Serinibacter salmoneus: one gene and its partner. Each later gene encodes a partner of the first gene's protein in a complex. Links are inferred from orthologs where the notes say so. Each region holds a gene or a part of one and is shown in the gene's direction. Other genes may lie near its edges. The genes, in order: groES and groL.

Region 1 (14,656 bases):
TCGTGCTGAACGTGGACGACACCCGCCGCCTGCCGCAGATCATCGAGCGCGGCATGGTCAAGGTCGTGGACGGCCGCGAGGTGCCGGGCTCGCCGATGAAGTTCGGCACCTGGAACTCCTACGGGGCGCAGCACGACGCGCCCACGCTGAACCAGCACGGTGAGGCGATCCGGGCGGAATTCGCCTGATGGCCACTCCGTTCACCGAGGTCGCCGCCACCCCGTTCGTTCCCGGTCTGACCGGGTTCGCCGAGCACAGCATCACCCACGGCTCGGGTGGCGGCGAGGAGACGACCCACACCCTGTACGCCGGGGCAGTGGCGAGCTCCTTCATGGCCGAGGTGTGGGCGAAGGCCGTGGCGGCGGGTAAGCCGGAGGAGGGGTGGGGCGCGATCGAGCTGCACTCCCGGGTCACGGTCGAGCACATCCCCGACCCCGAGGCGGCGCAGGGGGAGCGGGTGGTGGCGGACATCCAGATCAACTCCACCACCATGACGCTGCCCGACGTCGCGGCCTGGGTCGAGCAGGCGAGCCGGACCTGGGATGCGCAGGCGGTCCTGCCCGCCGACGCCCGGTGGACGGCCGCCGCACGCGGCTGAGGTCGACCTGCCGCACACACGAGCGCCCGCGACCCATGGGTCGCGGGCGCTTGTGGTTGTCCTGAGCGTGTGCTGAGCGTGTGCCGGCGTCAGCCGGTCACGGGATCAGGCCGCCGGCGGTCGGGTCCGGGTCGAGGTTGCGGTGCTTCTGGCGGCCGGCGATGAGCGCCAGGATGATCGTCAGCGCGGCGGGCAGCAGCAGCGCCCACCCGGTCCCCGCCACCGGGGTGCCGTTGACCAGCACACCGTCCTGGGTCGCGTCGTGTTCCCAGCCGAGCCACACGTTGGTCAGGGCGCCGATCGCGCCACCGCCGGCGAAGCCCAGCAGCACCAGGAAGAAGATCCCGGACCACTTCAGGTTCGGCTCGCCGTTGATGCCCTTCTTGTTGATGAAGGACTGCACGAGGAAGTTGAACGCGGCCTGCACCACGAAGGTGACCGCCACGTTGCCGTAGAGCATGCCGTGGTTCTTGTGGAAGGAGTTGCCCTGGGCGCCGGCCACGAAGCTCACCACGAAGCAGACGATCTGCGCGCCGGTCTTGGTCTCGGGGATCACGCTGGTGGCCCACAGCACGGCCATGAGGGCGATGATGAGGCCCTCCGCCCACAGCACCGGCACCGTGTAGACGCGACCCTTGCGCAGCCAGGTGGTCATGAAGTAACCGCAGACGAAGGACCCGAGGCCGAACGCGATCACCGAACCCCAGGCGAACAAGAACTTCGACCACTCACCGGTGGCCAGGTAGATGCCGGAGGAGGCCACGTTGCCGGACTGCACGGTCGCGAACGTGGCGGCATTCATCAGCGTCCACGCGTTCAGCGTTCCGCAGACGAACGCGAGGACGAATCCGATGACGGGCAGTTCCATCAGCGGGAACCGCACCGCCTCGGGGTGGGAATCGATCTGCTTGTAGGTCGTCACGAGGGGAGACTCCAGGAATACCGAGAAAATGTGCGAGGGCGCGTAAGCGCGCCTGACGACACGCTAACCCGTTTGCGGCGATATTGCCCCCTCGGTCGCACGGGCCCTGTGCGCGGGTGGGGCGCGCGGCAGGATAGGGGCATGAGAACCGCGCACCGGGTGACGGACGTCGTCGACGCCGAGACGCCCCTGCTGGCAGCCGGGGTCCCGCTGATGGAGCGCGCCTCGTTCGCCCTCGCCCTCGCGGTCGCGAGTGACCTGCGCGCGCGGCGCGGCCGCGTGGTCGGAGCCAGGATCGGGGTCCTGGTGGGTGGCGGCAACAACGGGGGCGACGCCCTCATCGCCGCCGCCCACCTGGCGCGGCGCGGGGCGGCGGTGGAGATCGTGGGCGTCGGGCGGGCGATGCACGAGGCCGGTGCCGCGCGGGCGCGGGCGGCCGGGGCGCGGTTCCTGGACGCCGACCAGGACGCGGGCGAGCTCGCGGGGCGCCTCGCCGGCTGCGCGGCGCTGCTGGACGGCATCACGGGGATCGGCGCCTCCAGCGGCCTGCGCGGGCGGGCGCTGGAGGTCGTGACCGCGCTGCGAGGCGCCATGGCCTCCCGGCCACGTGGTGAGCGGCCCTGGGTCGTGGCGGTGGACGTGCCCAGCGGTGTGGGGGTGGACGACGGCGCGCTCCCCGAGGGCGTTCTCCCCGCCGACCGCACGGTCACCATGGGCACCGCGAAGCCGGCACTGCTCCTGCCGCCGGCCGAGGTCGCGGCCGGGGAGGTGACCACGGTGGCGCTCGGCCTCGACCTGACGGGGGCGAGCCACGCCGTCGTGCGCCTCGAGGCGGGTGACCTCGCCGAGGAGTGGGCCGTTCCCGGACCGGCCGACCACAAGTACACCCGCGGCGTGCTCGGCATCGCCGCGGGGTCGGACACCTACCCCGGCGCTGCGGTGCTCGCCACGAGCGCGGCCGTGCGCGCGGGCGCGGGCATGGTCCGCTACGCCGGGCCCGACGCCGCGGCCGCCCAGGTGCTCACGCGGCACCCCGAGGTGGTGCGCGGACTGGGTGAGGCCGACCAGGTGGGCCGCGTGCAGGCGTGGCTGCTGGGCTCCGGGGTCGGGGCGGGGGACACCGAGCGCCTGGCGTGGCTGGAGCGGACCCTGACCCACGCCGTCGAGCGCGGGATCCCCGTGGTCGCCGACGCCGGGGCGCTCGCGGTGCTGCCCGAGCGGCTGCCCGCCACCGTGCTGCTCACGCCGCATGCCGGGGAGCTCGCGGGGCTGCTCGCCGCGCGCGACCCCCGCGCCGGCTGGGACCGTGCCCGGGTGGAGGCACTGCCGGTGCGGGCGCTGCGCCGCGCCGTGGACCTCACCGGGGCGACCGTGCTGCTCAAGGGCGCCACCACGCTGGTGGCCGGGCCGAGCGGGCCGGTCCACTCCCAGGCCGAGGCGACGCCGTGGCTCGGCACCGCCGGCGCCGGGGACGTGCTCGCCGGGCTCGCCGGGATGGTGCTCGCCTCCCGGGCGGGCGACCTCACGGGCGCCGGCGCCGATCCCGAACTCACCGCGCGGCTGGGGGCGGTGGCCGCCTCGGTGCACGGGCGCGCGGCGCGGCGGGCGGCCGGGGTGGAGGGGGCCGCAGGGGTGGAGGCGTCGAGGACCAGGCGTGCGCCAGCCGGCGGGTCGGTGGGTGGCCCGATCACGGCGCTCGACGTGGCCGAGGCGCTCCCGTCCGTGATCCGTGACCTGCTCGATGGGACACTGGGAGGGTGAGCGACTACCCGGCACGCGCCCTGATCAACCTCGCGGCGATCCAGCGCAACGTCGCCGCCCTGCGCGAGCGGGCCACCGCGCCGGTGATGGCCGTGGTCAAGGCGGACGCCTACGGGCACGGCCTGGTGCCCAGTGCCCGCGCGGCGCTGGCAGGCGGGGCGACCTGGCTCGGTGTGGCGCAACTGTCCGAGGCATTGGACCTGCGCGCCGCCGGGGTCGACGCGCCCCTGCTGACGTGGATCTACGCCCCCGGGGCACCGCTGGCGCGGGCCGTTCGGGCCGGTATCGACCTGTCGGTCGGGGCACCGTGGGCGCTCGCGGAGGTGCGCGCCGCCGTCGCCGCCACCGGGCGCACCGCCCGGATCCACCTCAAGGTCGACACCGGCCTCGGGCGCGGCGGGCAGTTCCTGCCCGCCTGGCGCGACATGCTCGACCAGGCCCTGCGCGCGCAGGCGGCCGGCGAGGTCGAGGTCGTCGGGGTGTGGTCGCACCTCGCCTCCGCGGAGGACGTCACCTCCGCCACCACCGCCTCCCAGCGCGAGGTGTTCCTGGAGGCGGTGGCGCTCGCCGAGGCAGGCGGCGCCCACCTGGAGCTGCGCCACCTGGCAAACTCCGCCGCGACCCTGGTGCGCCCGGACCTGCACTTCGACCTGGTGCGGCCAGGGCTCGCCGTGTTCGGGCTCAGCCCGCTGCCCGGCGTGAGCGCCGGGGAGGTGGGCCTGGAGCCCGCGATGCGGCTGGAGGCCTCCCTCATGGTGGTCAAGCACGCGCCCGCCGGACAGGGCGTCAGCTACGGCCACACCTACACCACCACCGCGCAGACGGTCCTGGCCGACGTGCCACTGGGCTACGCCGACGGGATCCCGCGGCACGCCGGGTCCGCAGGACCGGTCCAGGTGGCCGGGCGGCGGTACACGATCGCCGGCCGGGTCTGCATGGACCAGTTCGTGCTCGACCTCGGCGCCGACTCGAGCGCGGCCGCCGGGGACGTGGCGGTGCTGTTCGGCGCCGGCACCGACGGCGAACCCACCGCCCAGGACTGGGCCGAGGCCGCCGGGACCATCAGCTACGAGATCGTCACGCGACTCGGGGTGCGGGTGCCGCGCGTCCACCACCGCGACGGGGCGATCCAGCCCACCACCCAGAGGACCCCATGACTCAGACTCAGACCGCCATCGAGATCCATCTGCCCGACGCCGACGCCACCCGCGCCCTCGGCGCGGCGCTCGCCTCGCTGCTGCGCGCCGGCGACCTGCTCGTGCTCACCGGCGACCTCGGCGCCGGGAAGACCACGCTGACCCAGGGCATCGGCACCGGTCTCGGGGTGCGCGGTCAGGTCGCCTCGCCCACCTTCGTCATCGCTCGCGAGCACCCACCGCTCGGGGAGGGCCCCGGCCTCGTGCACGTGGATGCCTACCGCCTCGGCGGCCTGGAGGAGCTCGACGCCCTCGACCTGGACTCCTCGCTGGAGGAGTCCGTCACGGTCGTGGAGTGGGGCGAGGGCCTCGCGGAGAACCTCAGCGACGACCGGCTGGAGGTGCGCATCGATCGGGCCCGCGGGGACGAGGTCGAGCGCGGCCGCAGCGTGACGTTGGTCGCCGTGGGGGAGCGCTGGGCCGGCGTGGACCTCACCCCGCTGCGGGTCTGAGGCGCGCTGCGGGTCCGGTCCGGCCTGGTGAGGGTGGGGGCCGCTCTGCCCAGGCGCTCGTTCCTCGCGCCTCACGCCCAGCCACTCCGGAGCGGCCCCCACCCTCACCAGACCTCCTGCCTCTGCCCGCCACCGAGCGTGCTGTTGTGCAGGCACCCTCTCGCCGAGCGGGTGGTTGTGCCGGGTTTCGGTGTTGCGGGGCTGCGTAACTCATCGTTCGGCGGGTATGGGGGCGGCGTAACTCATCGTTCGGCGGGTATGGGGTGCGCGCGCGGGGGGATCTAGGCTGGTGGGGTGGCCACGATCCTCGCCCTCGACACCTCCTCCGGCAGCGCCGTCGCCCTCGTGCGCGACGGCGTGACGCTCGCGAGCGCGAGCAGTCCCGACCCGCGGGGGCACGCCGAGCGCCTGACGCCCCTGGTCGCCGGCGTCCTCGAGGAGGCGAGTGTCGGCATCGGTGATCTCGACGCGATCGCCGTGGGCACCGGTCCCGCTCCCTTCACCGGTCTGCGCGTGGGGCTCGTGACCGCCGCCATGCTCGCCCGGCCCCGCGACCTGCCGGTGTGGGGGGTGCCGAGCCTGGACGCATGGGCCGCGGGCGTCGCGGCCCACGCACCCGAGGGTCTCTCCGAGGTGCGCATCGTCACCGATGCGCGCCGCAAGGAGGTCTACACCGCGCGTTACCGCCTCGAGCCCGGGAGCGCCGGCGGGATCCGCCTGAGCGAGCCCCACGCCGTCGTGCGCTCCGCCGGCCTGGCGGCCACGGGTGAGGCGGTGGCCGGACCTGGCACCGACCTGTACCCGCAGGAGTTCGCCGCGGCCCGCGTGCTCGCGGCGAGCTTCGACGTCTCCCAGATCGCGCTGCTCGCCGCGGCGCGGGTGGAGCGCGGCGAGGCGGTACCGACCGAACCGCTGTACCTGCGGCGACCCGATATCCACGGCAAGCCCGCCTCGGCGATGGCGGGCGGCCGATGAGGCTGCGGCCGCTCACGCCCGAGGACCTCACCACGGTGATGGACCTCGAGGCGGTGCTGTTCGGCGCGGGCTCATGGTCCCGGGCCTCCTACGAGGCCGAACTCGCTCACCCCGGCAAGACCTACGTCGCCGCGGTGGAGGACGAGGACCCCACAGTGTTGCTCGGCTGGGCCGGCGTGGCGCTCGACCCGGAGTGGACGGTCACCACCATCGGGGTCTCCCCGCACGCCCAGCGCCGCGGCGTGGGAACGGCGCTGCTGGACGCCCTGATCGCGGCGGTCCGCGAGGCCGGTGGCGAGGAGTTGTTCCTCGAGGTGCGCGCGAACGACGGCGCCGCCGCCCAGATGTACCGCAACGCCGGGTTCTCCCCGGTGGCGCTGCGGCGCAAGTACTACCAGCCCGAGGGGCTGGACGCGGTGGTGATGCGGTTGCCGCTCGCGCCCTCCCGCACGGCCGGCGTCGGGCCGGTGGGGGCCGAGGCCACCCTGCCACCGGCCGAGCCCCAGACGCCGACGACGGCGCCGACGCCGCCGCCGCCGATCGCCCCCGCCTTCGTGGATGTCACCGCGGTGCGTCGCGCGGTGTGGAGCCCGCACGCACCCGTCCTGCTGGACGTCCGCTGGGCCCTCGGGCGCAGTGATGGGCGCGAGTCCTACCTCGCCGGGCACCTGCCGGGCGCCGTGTTCGTGGACCTGGAGACCGAGCTGGCGGCACCCGCCTCACCCGCGCTCGGGCGGCACCCGCTGCCGACCACCGCAACCCTGCAGGAGGCCGCGCGCCGCTGGGGCATCACCGCGCAGCGGGACGTGGTGGTGTACGACGACGCCGGCGGCACCTCCGCGGCCCGCGCCTGGTGGCTGCTGCGCGCCGCCGGCGTGAGGAGGGTCTCGATCCTGGACGGCGGCCTGCGCGCCTGGGTGGCGGCGGGGGAGCACCTCGAGGAGGGCGCGGTGCGCCCACGACCGGGCGACATCACCCTCGAGGACCCCGCAGCGGGAGCGCACCTGGCGGTGGTGGATGCCGACGGCGCGGCGGCGCTGGCCGCCTCGGCCGACGGCGTCCTCCTGGACGCGCGGGCGGGCGAGCGATTCCGCGGTGAGGTGGAGCCGGTCGATCCGCGAGCGGGCCACATCCCGGGCGCCGTGAGCGCGCCGACCACCGAGAACCTCACCGGCGACGGGCACCTGCGGGCGGACCTGCGGGACCGCTTCGCCGCCCTCGGGGTGGTGGCGCAGGCGCACGACGCCGCAGCCGAGGTCGCGGTGTACTGCGGTTCAGGCGTCACCGCGTCCCACACCGTCGCGGTGCTGGCCTCGCTCGGCATCGACGCTGCGCTCTACCCCGGATCGTTCTCCCAGTGGAGCAACGATCCCGACCGCGAGGTCGCCGCCGGGCCCGCCTGACCGAGGCCGTCCCGCTCCGATCGCGAGGTAGTCCGGACATGCCGGCTCGGTGTTGTCGCTACAGCGTGCGGACGGCGAGCTCCGCATCCAGGCGTGGTGCACGCGGGTGCGCTCCGCCGTCGGCCATCCCCCACCCGAGGTTGAGCACCAGCAGGCTGCGCCACCCCGACCCGGCGAAGAACGCGGCGTCCACCCCGGCGGCGTCGAAGCCCGCCATCGGCCCCACCTGGAGACCACGGGAGCGCAGCGTGGGGATCAGGTAGCCGATCTGGATCAGCGCGTTGGTGCGGGCGAATGCGGCCCGCTGCTCCGGGTTCTCGGCCAACTGCGCCGCCCACGCGGCGCGGTGGGGCGCCAGCAGCGGGATCTGCTCGTGGAAGTCGGAGTCGGCGGCGGCGATCACCACCAGCGGCGCCGCCACGGTCTTGTCCCGATTGCCGGCGCTCATGTGCGGCGCCAGGGCCTCCCGCGCCTGGCCCTGCGGAACCACGGCGAGGCGCAGGGGAGAGGCGTTCATTGCCGTCGGCCCCCACTTGATCACCTCGTAGGCCGCGTACACCTCGGCGGGATCCACCTCGCCCCCGGTGAAGTGGTTCACCGTGCGGCCCTCGGTGAAGAGGGCAGCGACGATCTCGGACTCCTGCGTAGTGGTCGACTCGGCGGTCATGATCTGGGCAATCCCTCGTGGTGGCGGAGTATTCCGCGCCGTGGCGCGTGTCACAGATCCCGGCGCCGGTAGGCTCGGTGCCCGTGACTGAACCCCTCGTTCTCGGTATCGAGTCCACCTGTGATGAGACCGGCATCGCCCTGGTGCGCGGCCGCGAGCTGCTCGCCGACGTCACGGCCACCTCGATGGACGAGCACGCGCGCTACGGCGGGATCGTGCCGGAGGTCGCCTCGCGCGCCCACCTCGAGGCGCTGCGCCCCACCCTGGACGAGGCGCTGAACCGCGCCGGGGTGGACCTGGGCGATGTGGAGGCCGTGGCCGTCGCCGCCGGCCCGGGCCTGGTGGGCTCACTGACGGTGGGGACCGCCGGGGCGAAGGCGCTCGCGCTCTCCCTGGGGGTGCCGCTGTACGGCGTCAACCACGTGGTGGGCCACGCCGCCGTCGACGAACTGGTGCACGGCGCGTTCCCGGAGCGATTCCTCGCGCTGGTGGTCTCCGGCGGGCACTCCTCGCTGCTGCTGGTCAACGACATCGCCACCGACGTGGTCGAGCTCGGGCAGACCATCGACGACGCCGCGGGGGAGGCGTTCGACAAGGTGGGTCGCCTGCTGGGCCTGCCCTACCCCGGCGGGCCGCACGTGGACCGGCTCGCGAAGGAGGGCGATCCGGCGGCTATCGCGTTCCCGCGCGGCCTGTCCAAGGGCAAGGAGCTCGCGCGCCACCCCTACGACTTCTCCTTCTCCGGCCTGAAGACGGCCGTGGCGCGCTACCTGGAGGCCCACGAGGCCTCGGGAGAGGCGTACTCGCGGGCCGACGTCGCCGCCTCCTTCTCCGAGGCGGTCGCCGATGTGCTGGTCACCAAGACCCTGCGGGCATGCGCCGCCTACGACGCCTCCACGCTGGTGATCGGGGGTGGGTTCTCGGCGAACTCGCGGCTGCGGGAGCTCGCCGCGCAGCGGTGTGAGGAGGCCGGGGTGGAGGTGCGGATCCCGCCGATCCGGTACTGCACCGACAACGGCGCGATGATCGCGGCGCTCGGCTCCGCGGTGGCGCGCGCCGGCCTGCCCGCCTCGCCGTGGGACCTGCCGGTGGACTCCCAGATGCCGCTGGGCGTCACGGTGGTGCCGCCCGCCGCCTAAACGCCGCGAGGTGGTTCTGCGGGTACCGCGTGGCAACTCTGCGGGCGCCGCGAGGCGGTTCTGCAGGCACCGCGAGGCAACTCTGCAGGTACCGCGAGGCGGTTCTGCAGGCGCCGCGAGGCAACTCTGCAGGTGCCACCTGTGCCAGCATCGGCACATGGACCTCACCGAGATATGGCCCGCCGCGGGCCTGCGCGCCCGCGCCGGCGACCTGGAGCTGCGGTGGATCGGCGACGCTCTGATGGTCGACCTCGCCGACCTCGCCTCGCGCGGCATCCACGACCCGGGCGCGATGCCGTTCTACCAGCCCTGGACCCGCGGGACGCCCCTCGAGGTCGCCCGGAACGTGGTGACCTATCAGTGGCAGGTGCGCGGCGCCGTCGGGCCCTCGCGTGTGGTGCTCGAGCTCGGCGCGCTCGTGGCCGGGGTCCCCGTCGGGATCCAGGGCGCCTCGGGCGCCGACTGGTCGGTGCTCGGGGAGGTCGAGACCGGTTCGTGGCTCGGCCGTGAGTACCAGGGGCGCGGGATCGGGACCCGGATGCGGGCGCTCATGCTCGAGCTGCTCTTCGACGGGCTCGGCGCGCAGGTGGTGCGCTCCGGTGCGTTCGCGGACAACCCGGCCTCGAACGCCGTCTCCGCGCGGGTGGGCTATGTGCCCGACGGCGCCGCTCGCCTCGTGCGGGAGGGCGCGGCCGTCGAGCAACGACGCTGGGTGATGACCCGGGAGCGGTTCGCGCAGGTTCGGGAGGCGAACCAGGCACTGTTGGGCGGGCCCGTGGTGCTCGACGGCGTCGAGCCGGTCCGGGCCATCCTGAGCGACTGACCTGCAGAACTGCCTCGCGGTGGCTGCAGAACTGCCTCGCGAAGGAGGGGAACGGGGCTCAGGCGCCGCGCGCGGGGTTGGGGAGCGGCCGCCCGGCGCGCATCTCCCGGATCAGCGAGCCCACCACGGCGTCCAGCTCGCCGCCGTTGCGGCGCGCCACGGCGCGCTGACGCTGGTAGGAGGCCCCGAGCCGCAGGACGACGCGGAGGTTCGCGAGGTCCTGCTCGCACCCCAGGTCGCGGGCGATCGGGAGCAGGTCCTCCACCCACCGCGCCACGGAGTCGGTGACGAGCTCCTCGTTCGCGGCGCGGTCGGTGATGATGATCGCGTCCATGCCGTAGCGCGCCGAGCGCCACTTGTTCTCCTGCACGAACCAGCTCGGCATCGTCGGCAGGTCCTCGCCCGCGTCCAGCATCCGGGAGAAGTGCTCCACGAGGCAGTGCACCATCGCGGCCAGCGCCCGCAGCTCCATCGCGTTGGTGGTGCCGTCGCACACCCGCACCTCGATGGTCCCCAGCCGGGGCGAGGGGCGGATGTCCCAGCGCACCTCGTCGAAGGTGTCGATCACGCCGGTGTGCATCATGTCGCCGACGTACTGTTCCAGCTGACCCCAGGTCTCGAACTGGAACGGCAGCCCGGCCGTGGGAAGCTGCTGGAAGATCAGCGCCCGGTTGGAGGCGTAGCCGGTGTCGTCCCCGCCCCAGAACGGCGAGGACGCCGAGAGGGCCTGCAGGTGGGGCACCACCGTCAGCAGCGCGCGCATGATCGGCAGCACCTTGGCGGGGTCCTCGATGCCGACGTGCACGTGCACGCCGTAGATGAGCATCTGCCGCCCCCACCACTGGGTGCGGTCGATCAGGGTGGCGTAGCGCTGCTTGTTCGTGACCTTCTGCCGCCGCCACCGCGCCGTGGGGTGGGTGCCCGCGCACAGCAGTTCCACGCGCAGCGGATCGGTGATCCCGCGGATCTCCTCGATCGCCCGATCGAGATCGGTGGCGGCGCCGTCGACCGTGGTGTTGATTCCCGAGACGACCTCGACGGTGTTGAGCAGCAGCTCCTGCTTGATGTTGGGGTGCTCCCCACCGCCGGGGGGCGCGACCGCCTCGATGATCGGCTCGGCCACCTGGCGCAAGTCACCGGAGTCCACGTCCACCAGGGCGAGTTCCCACTCCAGGCCGATGGTGCCGCGTGCGGACTCGGCGAAGGTGAGCGGGTGAGGCTGGGCCATCAGGTCTCCTCGGCGTGGGGCACCCGCTCGACGACCAGGACCTGCGCCGCCCCACGAATGCGTGTGAGCACGATCGTGGCGGAGTTCGGGCCACGAAGCGAGAGTTGTCCACGGAGCGTCGCGGGGTCCAGGGCGCTGCCGCGCTTCTTGATCTCCAGGCGCCCCACGCCGCGCTCGCGCAGGTAGGCCCGCAGCCGCTTGAGGGAGAAGCCCATGGAGTCCAGCACGCGGAACGCCGTCGCCAGGGGGGTAGGGGTGAGGGTGGCCGAGGTGATGTACGCGATCGTCGGGTCGATGAGGTGCCCACCCACGGTGCGCGCCACCTCGGCGACCAGGCCGGCGCGGATGATCGCGCCGTCGGGTTCATAGAGATACCCGGCCAGGGGGCCGTCCGGGGCCTGCTCGACGGCGGAGCTCGCCGTGCCCTGCCAGGTCAGGTTGGTGGCCGACTCGCCCTGGATCACCAGGGCGCTGCGCCCTGGGCCCTCGGGAGCGAGCGGGCCGAACCAGAGGTCGGCCTCCAGGGTCTGGCCGTCCACGCTGATCCACTGGGCGTGGGCGTCATCGGGGATCTCCCGGTGGGCGAGGGCGGACCCGAGCTTCATGCCCAGAGCGGGGACGCGTTCGCGCAGCGCCATGAGGGTGTGGGGGTCGGGGGAGTGGTCGGCAAGGCGGTGCACGCGCCCCTTGCCGGTGCGGCGCGCGGGGTCGGCCCAGATGCCGTCCACCGCGTTCAGGTCCACGGCCGCGGGGTCCAGGGCGTCGGCTTGGATCACCCGGGCCTCGGGGAGCTGACGGAGGTTGACGCCGGCGACCAGGGCGGTGGCGGGATCGCGCTCGACGGCCAGCACCCGCAGGTCCATGCCGGCCAGCGCCATCGCGTCCGCCCCGATGCCGCAGCCGAGGTCCGCCACGGTGCGCACGCCGGCCTGGGCGTAGCGGTGGGCGTGCCTCCCGGCCAGGCTCAGCCGGGTGGCCTGCTCCAGGCCGTCGGGGGTGAAGAGCATGTCGCGCGCGAGGTCGCCGAACTTGGTGACCGCCTTGGCTCGCAGCCGGGACTGGGTCAAGGCAGCAGCGACGAGGGCGGGATCGAAGCCGGCCTCCCGCAGCGCCGAGCCGAGCGCGAGGCTCCGCTTCTCGTCGTAGGGCGGGAGCTCGGCCAGGAGCGCCCATCCCGCGGGTTCGGCCAGGGCGGAGAGTGCGTCGAGGTCCACCCCACGATCCTGCCGCATTCTCGGTGCGGAGCGGACCGTTGGCACTCGCCTTGACCGAGTGCTAATCGGCTTCCTAGACTGGCGGCGGATCGAGGTCGCACCCGTGAGGGCGCGGTCCTCGCCCAGTACCCGAGCTCGTGGTGGTTCGACCCCCGCGACGGCGGACCCGTGCGAGGGAGGGTGCTGAACCTGTCGTTCCCATCAGATACGGAAGGGGAGGTCCGACGTGTCGGTCTCCATCAAGCCGCTCGAGGACCGGATCGTCGTTCAGACGCTCGAGGCCGAGCAGACCACGGCATCGGGGCTCGTGCTCCCGGACAGCGCCAAGGAGAAGCCCCAGGAGGGCAAGGTGCTCGCGGTGGGCCCGGGTCGCGTGGACGACTCCGGCAACCGCGTCCCGGTGGACGTCGCAGTCGGCGACGTCGTCATCTACTCCAAGTACGGCGGCACCGAGGTGAAGTACTCGGGTGAGGACTACCTCATCCTCTCGGCTCGCGACATCCTCGCGATCGTCGAGAAGTGATTCGCGGCGGGCGCTGACCCGCGCAACGACAAACGCCCCGCTCCGGCCATGCCGGAGCGGGGCGTTTGTCGTCGGTGTCAGCACCTCTCACGCGCAATCCCGCATTGCGATTCCCGGTCGAGGGGCATCGAGGACCGGCGCGCTCGCGAATGCCGTCGTCGATTCCCGAGCGCGCGCCGGTTGCGGGAAGGGCGATTCAGCCGGCCCGGCGCAGCGAGCCGTCGAGGATGGCGACCCGCTCGTCCTCGGACAGTCCGCCCCACACGCCGTAGGGCTCGCGGACGGACAGCGCGTGCTCGCGGCACATCGCCACCACGGGGCATTGTGCGCACACTGCCTTTGCTGCCTCGTCCCGGCGGCGCCGCGCGCTGCCGCGCTCACCCTCGGGGTGGAAGAAGATCGACGGTTCTGCCTTGCGGCAGGCGCCCTCGTACTGCCATTCCCAGTGATGCATCGCGGGTCCGGGGAGGCGGGAGAGTTCAGCCATGAGGGCTTCCGTTCCTGTCGGGGGGCTGACGGGCTGAGACGACCTTATATTCGACTCAATTCCGATTCAAGGGGCGTCCGTGACCAGTTCGCGGCATTAGGCGTCTCGGAGGTGGCTCGGAGGTGAACGCATGAGGACCTGCGCATCTGGTCGCGACCGGGGTCGTGGAGCGTCGTTGCGCTCTTGACCTGGGACGACGTTGTGCGCGGGTATGTGGTTCGTGGGCGGCCTCGGGGTCGTTCGCTGCGGTCTGAGGCGGTGTGACTGCACGCAAAACTTCTTCCGCACCCGGGGCCGTCCTCCTGGCAGACTCGTCGTGTGGCTGCATGACCGAGGTAAGGGGGAACCGATGTCAAGCCAGCGGGATGGGGGAACATCCAACGGCGGTGAGCGGGCCGCGGTCGAGGCGCACCTGACGGTGGCCGCGGTCGCCGCGCGACTGGGCGTGGCCGCCTCGACGCTGCGTACGTGGGATCGGCGCTACGGCCTGGGACCATCGGGGCGCGCCGCCGGTTCTCATCGCCGGTACTCGCAGGAGGACCTGGCACGACTGGAGACGATGCGAGCGCTGACGGAGCGCGGTGTCGCACTGGGCGATGCCGCACGCATGGCGCAACAGTCCGCGCCGGTGCCGGACGCGCTCGTGGAGGATCTCGATGCGCTCTCGCTCGCGGCGGCGGCGATCGATTCGGGTCATGACCGGTTGGTCACGGTACTGCGGGCCTCGGTCGGGCGCCGAGGTCTTCTCGAGACGTACCTGAGCCGGGTGGAGCCGGCGTTCGGCATCCTCGCGGATGCGGAGCGATCCGATGTGCCCGGGCACGAGCCGGAGGTCGCGGTCACTGCCGCGATGCTGGAGATCGTCCGCGAGCACGCGGCGCTCGCCGCGCCGAGCGTGGACGGCGAAGTCCTGGTGGTCGGGGAGGGGCGGTTCCCGCTCTCGGCGCACGTCCTGGCCGGCGCCCTCGGCGAGCACGGTGTCCGGGCGCGAGTGGCCAGGCCACGGGCGGACGGGGCCAGCACCCACCACGGATGTGGGCGCGCTGCGCTGGCGATCGAGATCCACGTGGTGGGCGGGACCCGGGTGGAGGTGAATCGCGACGAGTGCGAGCACGACCTCATGCTGGTGGGCTCGCATGCGGACTCCGGCGTGGTGGCGCACCGCGTGCGCACGCTGTCCGCCGCGCTGCCTGAGGCGCTGGACGTGCTCGCCTCCCGCGCGAGCGCAGGGGAGGGCGAGGCCTGACGCCCTGACGCACTCGCCGTCG
Region 2 (15,258 bases), 1.7 Mb from region 1 along the record:
GCACCTCCGGTTGAGCGCGTTCGGGGCGGAGCCGGGCGTGGGCGTCCGCGATCGCCTGGAGCAGCGAGGGATCGTCCATGAACCGGCCGAGCTGGCCCTCGATCTCGCCGCGCGCCACGCCGGTGGAGGCGTGGTTGAGGCCGAGGGTGCGGATCTCGCTCTCGCCCTCGAACTGCGCCTCGAGGTAGACCGATCGCACGGTGCCGTTGAGGTCCTTCGGCGCGCCGTACTGCGACAGGGAGCCGAGCGGGAAGTAGTCGTCGGTGTCCACGAGCTGGCCCGCGGTCAGCACCCCGAGGGCCGCCGCGGTGGCCAGGAGGCGCCAGGCCAGGCCCCAGCGGGTCAGTCGGCGCGAGGTCGGTCGGGAGGTCACCACGCCACGGTAGGCGATGGGTGCCCGCGCGCGGGGCACCGCTGCTTGCACTCTCGTGGTGAGAGTGCCAATAATGGCGTTAGCACTCTCGCGGTGAGAGTGACAGAACCACCGGAGCCGATGAGGCGTCGCGGGGTACGGGACCAGACCGTGCTCGGCGCCGTCGTCCGTCGCGGGCATCGAGCCGGTGACACGCCCGAACACGGAGGATCGTCAGCCACATGGCCAAGATCATTGCCTTTGACGAGGAGGCCCGCCGCGGCATGGAGCGAGGCCTGAACCGCCTCGCCGACGCCGTCAAGGTCACCCTCGGCCCGAAGGGCCGCAACGTCGTCCTGGAGAAGAAGTGGGGCGCCCCCACGATCACCAACGACGGCGTCTCGATCGCCAAGGAGATCGAGCTCGAGGAGCCGTTCGAGAAGATCGGCGCCGAGCTCGTCAAGGAGGTCGCCAAGAAGACCGACGACGTCGCGGGTGACGGTACGACCACCGCCACCGTGCTGGCCCAGGCGCTCGTGCGCGAGGGTCTGCGCAACGTCGCCGCCGGCGCCAACCCGATCGCGCTGAAGCGCGGCATCGACGTCGCCGTGGAGAAGGTCACCGAGGCGCTGCGCACGCAGGCCAAGGAGATCGAGACCAAGGACGAGATCGCCGCCACCGCCGCCATCTCCGCCAACGACCCGGCCATCGGCGAGCTCATCGCCGAGGCCATCGACAAGGTCGGCAAGGAGGGCGTCATCACGGTCGAGGAGTCCAACGCCCTCGGCCTGGAGCTCGAGCTCACCGAGGGTATGCGCTTCGACAAGGGCTACCTCTCGGCGTACTTCGTCACCGACCAGGAGCGCCAGGAGGCCGTCCTGGAGGACGCCTACGTGCTGCTGGTGGAGTCGAAGATCTCCACGGTCAAGGACCTGCTGCCGCTGCTGGAGAAGGTCATCCAGTCCGGCAAGCCGCTCGTGATCATCGCCGAGGACGTCGAGTCCGAGGCGCTGGCCACCCTCGTGGTCAACAAGATCCGCAACATCTTCCGCTCCGTGGCCGTCAAGGCTCCCGGCTTCGGTGACCGCCGCAAGGCGATGCTGCAGGACATGGCCATCCTCACCGGTGGTCAGGTCATCTCCGAGACCGTGGGTCTCACCCTGGAGAACGCCGACCTGTCCGTGCTGGGCACGGCCCGCAAGGTCGTCGTCACCAAGGACGAGACCACCATCGTCGAGGGCGGCGGCGACGCCGAGATGCTCGAGGGCCGCGTGCAGCAGATCCGCGCGGAGATCGAGAACTCCGACTCCGACTACGACCGCGAGAAGCTCCAGGAGCGCCTCGCCAAGCTCGCCGGCGGCGTGGCCGTCATCAAGGCGGGTGCGGCCACCGAGGTGGAGCTCAAGGAGCGCAAGCACCGCATCGAGGACGCCGTGCGCAACGCCAAGGCGGCCGTCGAGGAGGGCATCGTCGCCGGTGGTGGCGTCGCCCTCATCCAGGCCGGCAAGGTTGCCTTCGCCGAGCTGGACCTCAAGGGTGACGAGGCCACGGGCGCCACGATCGTGCAGCTCGCGATCGACGCCCCGCTCAAGCAGATCGCGATCAACGCCGGTCTCGAGGGCGGCGTCGTGGCCGAGAAGGTCCGTCACCTGCCCGCCGGTCAGGGCCTCAACGCCGCCACCGGCGAGTACGAGGACCTGCTGGCCGCCGGTGTGAACGACCCGGTGAAGGTGACCCGTTCCGCGCTGCAGAACGCCGCCTCCATCGCCGGTCTGTTCCTGACCACCGAGGCCGTCGTCGCCGACAAGCCCGAGCCCCCGGCTCCGGCTCCCGCCGGCGGCGGCGACGAGATGGGCGGCATGGGCTTCTGAGGCTGAGCCGACCACCTCGCGCCTCGCGCGCGCAGTGAGTCAGCGGGCGGTCACCCCCTCGGGGGTGGCCGCCCGTTTCGCGTGCCCCGTGCGCCGAGCGATGGGTTGCGCAGGGTTCGCTCGCGCGCGGGCGGCGCAAGGGCACGTTCGGCGGGAGCTGGGTGCGCCGAGCGATGGGTTGCGCAGGGTTCGCTCGCGCGCGGGCGGCGCAAGGGCACGTTCGGCGGGAGAGTCCGGTCAGTCCGAGGTGAGGCGGGTGATCTCGTCGGCGATGTTGCGGCGCGCGGCGTCCTCCCAGCGCGCCCGTCCGGCCGGCGTGTGGAACAGGTCCCCGGCGAGCAGATCCCGCAGGATCGCCGCGCGGCCCGCGCGGAAGTCCGCCTCCGGGACGTCCGCGTACTCGCCACGGATGGCGGCGGCGTAGTCCGCGTAGCGCGTGGGGGAGGACCCCAGCACGCTGAGGTCCGCGTCGCTGAGGATCGCCGCCGCCTGGTCCCCCGGGCTCGGGCGGTGGTCCGCGGTCATCGTCACGAGGGCCGCCACCGCCTCGCCCTCGCGTGCGGGTCGGGTCCCCGCGAGCGCCGCGCGCGCCAGCGCCGCGCTGTCCCGCTCGTCCTGACCGGGCACGACGGCGCGGCCCCCCTGGTGTTCGAAGGCCCGCCCCGAGCGGTGGACCGCATCGTGGAACCAGGCACCCAGGAGGGCCCGCCGTCGCACCTGGTTCGGGGCCTGGCCCCGGGCGGTGAGCAGGTCCACGGCGTCCAGCACCTCGCGCAGGTGGGTGAGCCCATGGTGCAGCCGCCCGCGCTGCGACCAGCGCGCCAGCAGATCCTCGCCGATCCCGCCCCAGGCCGCGCCCGGTGTGCTCCCGTCGCTGAGGCCGGCCCAGCGTCGCCGGAGGTCATCCCGCTCCGCCCGGCGCGCGTGGGCGGTGCGGCGCAGGCCGCTCGCGCGCAGCCGGCGCACCAGGTCGCCGCCGCTGACCGGTGCCGCCCCACGGGCGATGAGCACCTCGTGCCAGCGCGCGGCCACGTCGTAGTGGTCGCCGTCGAAGGCCCGGGCCGGGATGCCGGCGGCCACGGCGAAGGTGTGCAGTTCGCCGAGCGAGGCGTCGGAGACCAGGTGGGAGAAGACCGTCCCGTGCGCGGGCCACACGGGAGGATCGATCAGGATCATGCGAGCGCGGCCGCCCGCAGTTCCGCCTCCAGCCGCGCCGGTCGTGGTTGCGGCAGTGCATCCAGCGGCCACCACTGCACGTCCAGGGACTCCTCGCTGATCTGCACGGGCGGCAGGGCGCCGTCGGGCGTGGCCGGTGTGCGCATCGCGAACCCGATGTTCAGGTGACGGCTGGGCTCCCCGCGGCAGGAGAACGGATGCGCATCGAGGTAGACGGGTGCGGGGTGCGCGACGGCGTCGCTCACCCCGGTCTCCTCGCGCACCTCGCGCAGGGCGCCCGCGAGCAGGGTGGGGTCCTCGGGTTCGAGGTGGCCCCCGGGCGGGAGCCACATCCCCGCCTTGGGGTGCAGCACGAGCAGCACGTGCGTGGCGTCCGCTGTCAGGACCAGGCCGCCGACCGTGAGGTGCCCGGCGCGGTGGGAACGCCAGAGCATCGCCGGGTCGGTGAGCAGCGCGGCGAGGTAGGCCTCGCGTAGCGAGCGCTGGGTCTCGGTGCTCGGCTCCCAGGCGTGCAGCGCCTCGGCGGCCGACGCCGCAAGCGGGTGGGTGGCCTCGCGGCCGGTCACAGGCGCGGCGCCCGGCCGAGGGTGGTGCCGCTCTGCTCGGCCTGCGAGACCCGGTGCACCTGGGAACCCTCCGCCGGGTGCGCCGAGGACTCGACGCGCACCTGCGGGGCGGCCTCGGTGCGGTCCAACCCGTCCAGCTCGTTCTCCAGGCGGCACAGTTCCGCGGCGATGTTCTCCCGTGCCGGCTCCTCCCAGCGTGAACCCATGGGGGAGCAGAAGATCCGCGAGCGGGAGGTGAGTTTGCGCAGGATCTTGATCCGCGCCTGGAGGTAGTCCTCGGCGGGGATGTGCGCGAACTCGGCGCGGACGTTCTTGCGGTAGGCGGCGTACTTCTGCGGCTCGCACGCCAGACCCGCGAGGTCGGCGTCGCTGAGGGCCTGCGCGTCGACGTCGCGTTCGGAGGCGGAGTGGCGATGGATCTGCAGGATCAGGTCGCGCACCCGCTCGGCGGTCTCGGCCGGCACCCCGAGCCCGGTCAGTTCCGCGCGTGCGCGGTCGGCGCTGGACTCGGTGTCCTCGCCGGCGCGCTGGGAGTAGGCGGCCACCACACCCGAGGTGAACTCCGCGCCGTGGTACCAGCCGGCGATGCGCACGACGTCGGGATCGTGGGTCTCCTCGGCGATCTCGTCGATGCTCGCCAGCACGTCGACCAGGTGCTTGAGGGCATGGTGGTGCCGGTCCGGACTCGACCAGTTGTCGATGAGACCCAGCGCCACCGCCTCGATCTGGGGCTGTGGGGCATCCGCCCCGATCGCTCGTGCACTACGGACGAACGCCGGGACCAACCACTGTGGCGCTTGGGTCACGCCCATCTCTCCACCTCTCGCGACGGCGGCGACCATCGTAACCCCGTTGGGTGGCCGTGGCGGGTTCAGGCGGAAGGTAGTCGGATCTGCATGGTCGCGCCGCCACCGGGTGTCGGCAGACAGGCGACCTCACCGGACATGGCGGCGACGAGGGAGGCCACGATCGACAGGCCGAGCCCGGTGCCACCCGCATCGCGGGTGCGGCCGGAGTCCAGGCGGGCGAATCGCTCGAAGATGCGGGCGCGATCGCGCTCCGGGACACCGGGGCCGTGATCGCGCACCTCGATGACGACCTCGCCCACCTCGCCGCCCTCGACCCCCTCGCGCTGGCGCGGCTCGAGGGCGTCGGCGGGTACGCGGTGGGCAAGGATCTCCACCGGTGAACCGGACGGCGTGTACTTCGCGGCGTTGCCGAGCAGGTTCGTCAGCACGCGTCGCAGCCCCGCCTCCTCGGCCAGCGCCGCGAGGTCCGGGGCCACCTCCACGGTGACGCGCCGCTCGGGGTCGAGGGCACGCAACTCCGCCGCGGCGTCCTGCAGAAGGCCCGCGAGGGGCACCCGGGTGACGGCGGGCGGCGCGCTCTCGTCGAGCCGGGCCAGCGTGAGCAGGTCGTGCACCAGGGCCTCCATGCGGGTCGCTGAACCCTCGATGCGTGTCATCACCCCGGCGATCTCGGACTCGGGGATGCCGCCCAGTCGGTACAACTCGGAGTAGCCCTTGACGGTCGCCAGGGGCGTGCGCAACTCGTGGCTCGCGTCGCTGACGAAACGCTTCATCTTCTCCTCACTGGCGCGCTGCACCTCGAAGGACTCCTCGATGCGGCCGAGCATGGTGTTCAGGGACGCCGCGAGCGAGCCGACCTCGGTCGTCTCCGGGCCGCCCTGCACACGCTTGGAGAGGTCACCCGCGGCGATACCGGCGGCCGTCGTCTCGATCTGCTGCAGGGGGCGCAGACTGGAGCGCACCACGAGGTAGGTGGCCACGCCCACGGCCACGAGCACGCCGATCCCGATGGCCACGATGGCCTTGACCATCGTGGACATGGTCGCGTTCACCGAGCTCATCGGCAGGGCGACGGCGGCGGTGCCCACCACGGTCCCCTCCCCGCTGCTGAGGGGCGCCACGAGCACCCGCCACTGCCCGGTTCCCTCCTGCGAGGGGACGGTCCGAGGGGAGTTCCCCCACTCCTCCACGGTGGCCAGGTCCATCGAGCCGACGTCCGGGAGCGAGGCCCCCGAGTCCTGACTCAGCGTGCTGGTGACGACGCTGCCCTCGGTGTCGGCGATGATCACCGCGTAGTCGGTGGGACGCAGCGGGTCGCCCGTACTGCCGCCACCGGGTCGGTCGAAGGACTCCAGGGACTGGGAGACCAGTGGCTGAGCGGCGCCGGCGAGCTGCTCGTCCAACTCCGTCACCAACGAGCGTTGCAGCAGGGTGAGCGCGAGCCCCCCGACGGCGCTCAGCGCCGCCACGAGCAACACGGAGAACAGCGCCACGAGGCGGACCCGCAGCGGGGCGTTGCGCCACGCCGTCGGAGCGCGGCTCACGGTGTCTTGAGCACGTAGCCCAGGCCGCGCCGGGTGTGGATGAGGGGGACGACCTCCTCGCCGTCCGGGCCCGGGGCGTCGACCTTGCGGCGCAGGTAGGAGATGTAGGACTCCACGATCGTGGGCTCGCCCCGCCAGTCGTAGTCCCACACGTGGTCCAGGATCTGCATCCTCGAGAGCACCCGGCCGGCGTTGGCCACCAGGTAGTGCAGCAGCTCGAACTCCGTGGGGGAGAGGTTGATCAACCGCCCGGCGCGGCGGACCTCGCGGGCGTCGTCGTCGATCTCCAGGTCGGCGTAGCGCAGGATCGCGCTGGACTCGCTCGACTCCTTGGTCCGGCGCAGCACGGCGCGGATCCGCGCCACGAGCTCCTCCAGGCTGAAGGGCTTGGTGACGTAGTCGTCCCCGCCGACGGTGAGGCCGGCAACGGTGGACTCCACGTCGTCGCGCGCCGTGAGGAACAGCACCGGCACCGTGATGCCGCGGTTGCGCAGCACGCGGGTGACCTCGAAGCCGTCCATGTCGCCGAGCATCACGTCCAGGACCACCAGGTCCACGCTCTGTTGCGTCATCAGCGTCACGGCCTCCGCGCCGGAACCGGCCGTGTGGACCTCGAACCCGGCGAAGGTGAGCGAGGAACCCAGGAGATCGCGCAGGTTGGCCTCGTCGTCCACGACGGCGAGGCGAGCCTCGGGCTCCCGGGTGGCGGTCGAGGCGGAGGTGCGGGCTGCGGTCGTGTTCACCCGGCCATCATGGCGGGCGTACCTGGGGGATTCCTGGGAGGCGCCTGGGCGATTCCCAGGCGCGGCAGGTCCAGGTGAGCCGGAGACGGCGCGAACGGCTACAGGTAGCGCATCGGGTCGAACTCGGTGATCGGGATGACCCGCACCCGCGGTAGCGGGGTGTTGAAGGCGCCGACCTCGTCCTCCAGGTCGTGGATCGTCAGGCCCCGGTCGGTGAGTTCGGAGAAGTGGGCGTTGGTGAACTCACGGAAGGCCAGGACGCCGACCCGGTGATCACCCTCCAGGAGGCGCTCCACCTGCGGCAGGAAGTCGCCGTCGTGGCTGGCCAGCATCACGTCGCCGCCCCGTTCGGCGATGGCCTCCAGCGTCTGCTGGATACCCATGTCCACGACCTTCTCGTGCGGCGCCCCGGACAGCGGGATCGGGTGGTAGCCCAGTGCGAGCAGTGCCTGGATGAAACTCATCGGCATCTGCCCGTTGGAGGCATTGAGGAAGAACAGCGCGGTGGTGGGCTGACCCCACCGCTCCCGGGCGAAGTTGTTCACCCGCTCCCAGCGCGGACGCTCCTCCGGGTTGGGACGGTGCCCCAGCACGCTCAGCCCGAGCGTGGCGTCGATGTTCTCACCGTCGACCAGCAGGTAGGTGCGGCGCTGCGCGTCAGTCTCCATGGGCTCACCCTAGCGGCGAGGCCCGAGCGCAGACGCGCTCGGGCCTCGCCATGGCGGGATGGTCGCGATCTCAGCCGCCCGTGATCTCGTCGCGCTTGCCGGAGGCGGGCAGGACCCCGCCGGGGTTGGTCAGCGCCGCGAGACGCATCTCGATCTCGGCCTCGTCTCCCGCGGACTCCAGGGAGGCGAACTGGGACTCCAGGCTCGAGGCGGCGAGCTCGGCGCGGCCGGCGGCCATCGCCTCCTCGCGGCGCACCTGGTCCTCCCACCGGGAGATCTCCGAGGTGGGGTCGAGCACGTTGATCGAGCCGATCGCGTCGTGGATCTGCGCCTGGGCCTGGGCGGCCTTCGCCCGCGCGACGAGCTGGTCGCGCTTGTCCTGCAACTGTCCGAGCTTGTCCTTCATCCCGGCAAGGCCGGCCTTCAGCTTCTCCGCGGTCTCGGCCTGCGAGGCCACGATCGGCTCCTCGGTGGCGACCTCGCGCTCGTACTCCAGCTGCTTGCCCAGGGCGATGCGAGCGAGCTCGGTGAAGCGCTGCGCCTCGGCCTCGTTGCCCTCGGACGCCTTGCGCTGTGCGGTCTGGGCGGCGGCGGTCGCCTTCGCGCCCCAGTCCCGCACGGCCGCCTTGTCCGCCTCGAGGTCGGACTGCGCCAGGCGCACGTTGCCCAGGGTCTGGGCGATCGCGTTCTCGGCCTCGACGATCGTGTTCTTGTAGTCCCGGATGAGCTGGTCCAGCATCTTCTGCGGGTCCTCCGCACGGTCCAGCAGCGAGTTGATGTTGGCCCGCGCCAGCTGTCCGATCCGTCCGAGGATCGTCTGCTTCTCCGCCATGATCTCCTTCTCTCCGTGTCGGCCGCCGGCCGAAGCCGCGCGGATGATGCTGTCGGGTTCGACCCTAGGGCCGCTCGCTGGGTATCGCCTAGGAGAACGCTAGAAGCGGCCGCCCCGGCCACCGCCACGCGAGCCGCCCCGGCCACCGCCACGTGAGCCGCCGCCGAAGCCGCCACCCCGGGACCCACCCCGTGAGCGACCACCCGAGCCGCCGAACCTGATGGTGTTCCCGCGCGAGGATCCGTAGCCGTACCGCACGGAGGGCCCGCGGCGGCGACCGCCACCGGCGAGGATCCCGCCGAGCACCAGGGATCCGAGGTCCACCCCACCGGTACCGCCGACCCGTCCGGGCACCTGCTGCGGGGTGGACTGCCAGGAGGAGACGTCCTGCTGGGCGAGTTGGTGGGCGCGCGTCGCGTGCTGCTCCGCCTGCGTCAGGTCCGCCGCGGCCGCCTTGTGGTCGGCTGGGCCGCGGCGCTGCGCCTGCTGCATCAGTCGCAGCGCCTCGGCGAGTTCGGTGCGGGCCTGGGGCCCGACCACGCCGCGGCGTGCGGAGATGAAGGCGTCGATCCCCTGGATCTGGGAGGTGAGCCGTTGAGAGCGTTCGGTCAGTTGCGCCTGGGCGCGGCGGGCGATCTCGTCCGCCTCCCGGTAGGGCTCCAGGGCGCCGTCCAGCGCGGCCTCCCGCTGCGCCAACTCGGCCAGGGCGCCCAACGGGTCACCGCCGGGGTCGGTGGCACGCGACGCGCGGGCGATGGAGTCCTCGGCGCCGGTCACCAGGGCCTGCACCCCGGCGTCGGTGGCGGCCAGGCGCCTGGCGTCGGCGACGTCGCCGCTGATCGAGGCGATGGCGCTCGCCACCCGCGCTCCCGCGTTGGCGAGGTCCTGTTCCGCGCGGGCCACGCCGTCGAGCAGCGACTCGGCCTGCCCCAGGGCGTGTTCCACCACGCGGGTCGCCTCCACCGCCGCGGCGAGGTCGCCCGCGGTGACATCCTGCTGACCTTCGGCCACGGCAGCACGTGCCGAGTCGATGAGCGCGGCGGCGCGGTCGGGGTTGTCCTGGACGGTCTCCAGCGCGGTGGCCGGGTAGCGCTGCGCCAGCGCGGCCACCTGCTCCCGTGCCGACTGGACGCGGGGGAGCAGGCTCTCGGCACGCTCGGAGAGCCGGCCCAGCGCGGCGGGGGCGTCCTGCTGCGCCTGGCGCATCTCGTCCAGACGGTCCTCGTGCGCCTCGAGCGCCGCCTGCGTCTGCTCGCAGACAGCCAGGATCTCCTCAGCGCAGCGGCGCCGAATGGCCTCGTCGGACGACTCCTCGAGCTGACGGCGCAATTGGAAGGCGTGGGTCGTGCGTTCGGTCGCCGCCTGCAGGTCTCGCGAGAGCTCGATGGTGGCCTCGGTCCCGAACTGGGCCTGGGCGAAACCCAGTTCCTCCTGCATGGTGCGCACCTGGTCGTCCAGGGCCACCAGTTCGCTGCCCGAGCGGTCCACGAGCGACTGCGTGTCCTGCTCGGCGAGGGCCGCGCGGCGCTTCTTGCTCGCCCGGTAGTAGAGGAACAGCACCAGGACCAGGACCACGACGACGATCGCGGCCACCACGAAGAAGGTCGCCGCGCCGCTGGGAGCGGTGAGGGAGTCCGCGACGGCCACAGCCGCCTCCCCCCAGGGAGCGGAGCCGGACGCGGCCTGCGAGAGCGCGGTGCGGGCCGCGTCATAGGCCCCGTTCACCACGCCGTCGGGCACGGACTGCGCCGCTGAGATCGCGAACGCGCGATCCTCCACCGCCACCGCGAGCAGCAGGTCCTCATCGTTCAGGCTGGAACTGCGGGCGGTCTCATCCGCCCACTCCACGGGGTCCACACCGTCGAAGGAGTCCACGTACACCACCCACAGCCAGTAGTCCCCGGCGTCCTGTACCTGGACCTGGGCGGCCTCGATCTGCGCGGTGGATTCCGCGAGCACCTGGTCCGTGGTGGTGTCCACGAGCGGCTGCGGCATGGAGAAGGGCGCGTCCGCGACGGCGCCGCCGGCGCCGGTCAGCATGCCGAGGCCCACCAGCAGCGCTGTCAGGAGCGTGCGCAGACCCCTGCGGCGGCCGGGCGGCCCGGAGGGGGTCGTGGAGGCGTGCGTGAGGGGTCGTGGAAGCCCGAGCTGCATGGGGTGATCCTTGCCCTTCGGTGCGCTGGACGCAACGTGCCGGGTCGGTTCAGGCTGCTCGCTGGGGCTCGGTGCTGCCTAGCGCTGCTCGTGTGCGCCCAGGTCCTCGGCGTCCACGATCTCGTAGGAGTACCCCTGTTCGGCGAGGAAGCGCTGCCGGTGTGCCGCGAAGTCGGCGTCCACGGTGTCCCGGGCCACCACGGCGTAGAAGTGCGCGGTGCGGCCCTCGCCCTTGGGGCGAAGCAGCCGGCCCAGGCGCTGGGCCTCCTCCTGCCGGGAGCCGAAGGCGCCGGAGACCTGGATCGCCACGCTGGCCCCGGGCAGATCCACCGAGAAGTTCGCGACCTTGGACACCACGAGGACGGCGACCTCGCCGCTGCGGAACGCGTTGAACAACCGCTCGCGTTCCTTCACGCTCGTCTCCCCGGTGATCAGGGGGGCATCCAGGGTCTCGGCCAGTTCCGCGAGCTGGTCGAGGTACTGACCGATCACCAGGGTCGGCTCACCGGAGTGCCGGGCGACCAGGGCGCGGACCACCTCCGTCTTGCCCGGTGACGCGGCGGCGAGGCGGTACTTGTCCTCCGGCTCCGCGGCGGCATAGGTCATCCGCAGGTCCTCCGGCAGGGTCAGGCGCACCTCGATGCATCGGGCGGGGGCGATGTATCCCTGTGCCTCGATGTCCTTCCACGGCGCGTCATACCGCTTCGGCCCGATGAGGGAGAACACCTCGTCCTCCCGCCCGTCCTCGCGCACCAGGGTCGCGGTCAGACCGAGCCGGCGGCGCGCCTGCAGGTCCGCCGTCATCCGGAAGATCGGGGCGGGCAGCAGGTGCACCTCGTCATACAGGACGAGACCCCAGTCCCTGGCGTCGAGCAACTCCAGGTGCGGGTAGGCACCCTTGTGCTTGCGCGTGAGCACCTGATAGGTCGCGATCGTCACCGGGCGGATCTCCTTGCGGGCACCGGAGTACTCCCCGATCTCGTCCTCGGTGAGGCTGGTGCGGCGCAGCAGTTCGTCGCGCCACTGCCGAGCGCTGACGGTGTTGGTGACGAGGATCAGCGTGGTGGTGCCGGAGGCCGCCATGGCGCCCGCACCCACGAGGGTCTTGCCCGCGCCGCAGGGCAGCACAACGATCCCGGAGCCGCCGTGGAAGAAGGAGTCGATGGCCTCGTGCTGGTAGGGCCGCAGAGTCCATCCCTCCTGGGTCAGGGCGATCGGGTGCTTCTCCCCGTCCACGTAGCCCGCGAGGTCCTCCGCGGGCCACCCGAGCTTCAGCAGCGCCTGCTTGAGGGGGCCGCGTTGGGAGGGGTGCACGACGGCGTCCGCGTCCCCGAGCCGTTCGCCCACCAGTCCCCGGGTGCGCTTGGAGCGCAGGACCTCGGTCAGCACGGCGGGTTCGAGGGCGTGCAGCACGAGCCCGTGCGCGGGATCCGCGAGCAGTTGGAGCTTGCCGTAGCGCGACATGGTCTCGGCCACGTCCACCAGCAGGGCGTGCGGCACGGGGTAGCGGCTGTGCCGCACGAGGGCGTCGACCACGCCCTCGGCGTCATGGCCCGCCGCACGGGCGTTCCACAGGCCGAGCGGGGTGATGCGGTAGGTGTGGATGTGTTCGGGTGCGCGCTCCAGTTCGGCGAACGGGGCGACAGCGTGTCGGGCCGCGGTCGCATCCGGGTGCGCGGTCTCGAGCAGGAGGGTCTTGTCGGACTGGACGATGAGGGCACCATCGGGCATCCGGCCATTGTCTCAGGTGGCGACGTCCAGGAGCCGGTGCAGGGCCACGGTGAGGTCGGTCCCTCGTTCCAGATCGCGTCCGAGAACGGACCCGACTCCCACCCGCAGCGGGAGCACACGCCGCCGCACCACCGCACCGTCGCCGTCGGCGATGGCCAGGACCACGGGCGCTGCGGTGCGGACCGCGGCGGCCAGCCGCGCGCGCAGCACGCTCGGGTCGGTGCCGCCCTCGCCCCCGCTCGCGCTGGAGAAACCGGCGCGCTCCTCGCCCTCGCGCATGGCACGGACCGCGGCCTGCCTGGCGGTCCGTGTGACCCGGGAGGAGCGGTGGGCACTCGACGTCGCGGGGCGGGTGGGGGCGCTGGTGCGCCGCGGGCCGAGCTCCAGCAGGGCACCGTCGGGTCCCTCGACCCGCGCTGTCATCCCGTGCCGACCGATGAGGTGAGCCAGTGTGGTGGGGCGATGGTGGGTGATGGCGACAGTCGGGGCGATCGGTCGCAGGTCGAGGTCGCGATGGGCCAGCAGAGCGGCGAGCTCCGCGGGATCGTCCGCTCGGAGATAGCACGTGGCAGCGCCCACGCGCAGCGAACCGAGACGTCGCTGGGCGTCACCGATCGCATACTCCAGTGCCTGCGGCAGCGGCGTCATGCTGGCCTCGCGCAGGTCCTCCAGGAGCGCGCCGGCGCTGGTGCCGGCGTGCAGGGCGGTCTCGAGCGAGCGGGGTGTGAAACGTACCGTCAGCGCCCCGCCGCGTGACTCCACCTGTGCGCTGACCCGAAGCAGCGCGCGAAGCGCCGCGCTGGGTCGCCCGGGCACGACGGCGGTGAGGTCGGCCTGCACCACCATCCGGTCCACGGTGGGCGGCAGGACCGATGCGCAGGCCGCGATGAGCGCCGCGGGCACTCGCTCCCGCGTCGCGGTCGGGCTGGGCACACCCCCGCCGGGGCGGGTCTCGTCTGCCCGGTCCTCGCCTGCGCGGTTCTCGACGTCCCGGTTCTCGACTTCCCGGTCGGTGCCGCGTCCGTCGTCGGGGTCGGCGGGGTCATCGGGGTCGGCGTCGTCCTCCTCCAGGTCGAGCAGGGCTCGTCCGACCTCGCTCAGCGCGCCCGCGCCGATCGCGCCCAGCCATGCCGACTCCCGCAGCACCGCCTGCACCGCCCAGGTCGGCGGCGGTGTCACCGGTGCCGACCACGCGAGGTGCGCCTGGATCGCCTCGGAGTCGGGAGCGGCTGCGTGCGGCCAGGCCGCAAGCGCAGCGAACACGGAGCGACGCAGGGATCGGGCCCAGCCGCGTTCCAGGCCCGGCTCGAGGGCGGAGTACAGGGCAGAGTCCGGCGCGCGGGACCCGACCAGGGCGAACGCGCGGTCGCTGCGCCACCAGGCCGCGGCCATCTCCGCCCACCGTATCGCCACCGGGTCGGTCGTCCCCGGTGCCTGCGTGCCACCCCGAGCGGGTGGTCCACCGCTGGGCGCGCGGGCGAACCCGTCGTCCTGGACCGGTGCCCACAGGACGCCGTCCTCGTCGGTCACTGTCCCCACCGCCCCGACCTCGGCGGCGAGCTCCATCAGCAGGGAGGCATCCTGCTCCGCCAGGCCGAGCTCATCGGCAGTCCGCTTCAACTCGCGCACACCCACCCCGCCCGAGCGCAGCGCGGGGGCGGGCCGGTTCGCCCAGGCATCCGTGAGGTCCTCGAGGTGCCGGACGCACTCCTGGCCGGCGAGTGCGGCCTCCGCGCGGATCGACTCCTCCTCGCGCGCCACGGCCTGCGGGGTAGGGGCAGTGGCCGGGATCGAGCGGTGAGTGCGTCCCCCGCGCAGGTCCAGGGCGATCGCCCCCGGGACCGCCACGCGTCCGCTCCCGTGCGTCACCAGGGCACCCGCGTCCCGCAGTTCCCGCACCGCAGTCGCGGCCGGCCCCTCGGTGTCCCGCGGCAGCGTGCCCACGGGGGACCGCCACAACAGCGCGTCCAGCATACGGCGTGCGCCGTCGCTCAGGGTGCGCAGGTCGCGCTCTGTCGCGGCGCTCGCGCCCGGTTCGCGCGTGACATCGAGTGCGAGTCCGGCGACCGGCTGGGGGAGCGCCTCGCGCAGGCCCGGGACGGGTTGCCATCCCGTGGACTCCGGGACCACGAGGGCTTGAGCGGCCAGGGACTGCAGCAACGGCAGCGCCGGGAGGCCTATCGCGTGGCTCACCGACTCGGCATCGCTTCCTCGCTCGAGCACCGTGAGTGCCACGACCGCTTCGGCGGCGGCGAGGTGCGCCCGGTCCAGGCGCCTGACCGCCAGGGCGAGGGAGTGTGCCGTGCCCGCACGCGTGATCAGGGCGGTGATGCTCCCCGGCGCCGGCGTGGCCAGATCGGGCCGCCGCCGCAGCAGGTCGGCGAGGGCGTCGTCGCTCCACGCGAGCAGGTCGGGATGGGCCTCGGGCACCCGCCCACGATAGGCCGCGCGCAGGAGGCGGTCACACCCCGATTGTGGCGGTGGTGTGCAGGTCGGCGCGGACGGCCGGGTAACGAGACGGGATCGGTGGTGCGGGCCGCTACCATGGGATCTCCACCGCCCGTGCAGTTGAAATGGACCACCAGTGCCCACAGGCAAAATCAAGTTCTTCGATGCCGATCGAGGATTCGGCTTCATCACCGGCGACGACGGAACGCAGGTATTCCTGCACGCTTCGGCGCTGCCCCAGGACGTGACGAACCCGCGTCCGGGTACCCGCGTGGACTACGGGGTTGCCGACGGCCGCAAGGGCCCGCAGGCCCTCTCGGTGAGCGTGCTCGATCCCGCACCCTCGGTCTCGCGTGCCAAGCGT

The links.
Region 2: the proteins of groES (region 1) and groL are in contact, whole or in part, in a cryo-EM structure (PDB 8P4O), measured with the Escherichia coli proteins. The link is inferred for Serinibacter salmoneus from one-to-one orthologs.

What each region holds. Positions count from the first base shown.
Region 1 is NZ_PDJD01000001.1:602,371-617,026, forward strand. The notes cover bases 11,364-14,252. They hold groES (co-chaperone GroES), read left to right. Parts: upstream 11,364-12,604; coding sequence 12,605-12,901; downstream 12,902-14,252. Other genes in these bases: ATL40_RS02645 (class I SAM-dependent methyltransferase), read right to left, coding at 11,364-12,378; ATL40_RS02655 (WhiB family transcriptional regulator), read right to left, coding at 13,098-13,388; ATL40_RS15155 (MerR family transcriptional regulator), read left to right, coding at 13,738-14,252. Also shown: ATL40_RS02585 (CaiB/BaiF CoA transferase family protein), read left to right, coding at 1-188; ATL40_RS02590 (hypothetical protein), read left to right, coding at 188-598; ATL40_RS02595 (DUF1275 family protein), read right to left, coding at 696-1,520; ATL40_RS02600 (bifunctional ADP-dependent NAD(P)H-hydrate dehydratase/NAD(P)H-hydrate epimerase), read left to right, coding at 1,662-3,281; alr (alanine racemase), read left to right, coding at 3,278-4,438; tRNA (adenosine(37)-N6)-threonylcarbamoyltransferase complex ATPase subunit type 1 TsaE, read left to right, coding at 4,435-4,929; tRNA (adenosine(37)-N6)-threonylcarbamoyltransferase complex dimerization subunit type 1 TsaB, read left to right, coding at 5,224-5,904; ATL40_RS15320 (sulfurtransferase), read left to right, coding at 6,327-7,307; ATL40_RS02625 (malonic semialdehyde reductase), read right to left, coding at 7,366-7,974; tRNA (adenosine(37)-N6)-threonylcarbamoyltransferase complex transferase subunit TsaD, read left to right, coding at 8,058-9,113; ATL40_RS02635 (GNAT family N-acetyltransferase), read left to right, coding at 9,271-9,936; ATL40_RS02640 (glutamate--cysteine ligase), read right to left, coding at 9,995-11,164; more of ATL40_RS02645, read right to left, coding at 11,164-11,363; more of ATL40_RS15155, read left to right, coding at 14,253-14,634. UniProt on the Escherichia coli protein: Together with the chaperonin GroEL, plays an essential role in assisting protein folding.
Region 2 is NZ_PDJD01000001.1:2,330,392-2,345,649, reverse strand. The notes cover bases 1-2,908. They hold groL (chaperonin GroEL), read left to right. Parts: upstream 1-594; coding sequence 595-2,223; downstream 2,224-2,908. Other genes in these bases: ATL40_RS10465 (DUF4031 domain-containing protein), read right to left, coding at 2,461-2,908; ATL40_RS10475 (hypothetical protein), read right to left, coding at 1-373. Also shown: more of ATL40_RS10465, read right to left, coding at 2,909-3,399; ATL40_RS10460 (NUDIX hydrolase), read right to left, coding at 3,396-3,965; ATL40_RS10455 (HD domain-containing protein), read right to left, coding at 3,962-4,777; ATL40_RS10450 (sensor histidine kinase), read right to left, coding at 4,837-6,318; ATL40_RS10445 (response regulator transcription factor), read right to left, coding at 6,315-7,061; ATL40_RS10440 (NYN domain-containing protein), read right to left, coding at 7,160-7,729; ATL40_RS10435 (PspA/IM30 family protein), read right to left, coding at 7,800-8,561; ATL40_RS10430 (TPM domain-containing protein), read right to left, coding at 8,661-10,715; ATL40_RS10425 (DNA repair helicase XPB), read right to left, coding at 10,794-12,446; ATL40_RS10420 (helicase-associated domain-containing protein), read right to left, coding at 12,459-14,876; ATL40_RS10415 (cold-shock protein), read left to right, coding at 15,031-15,258.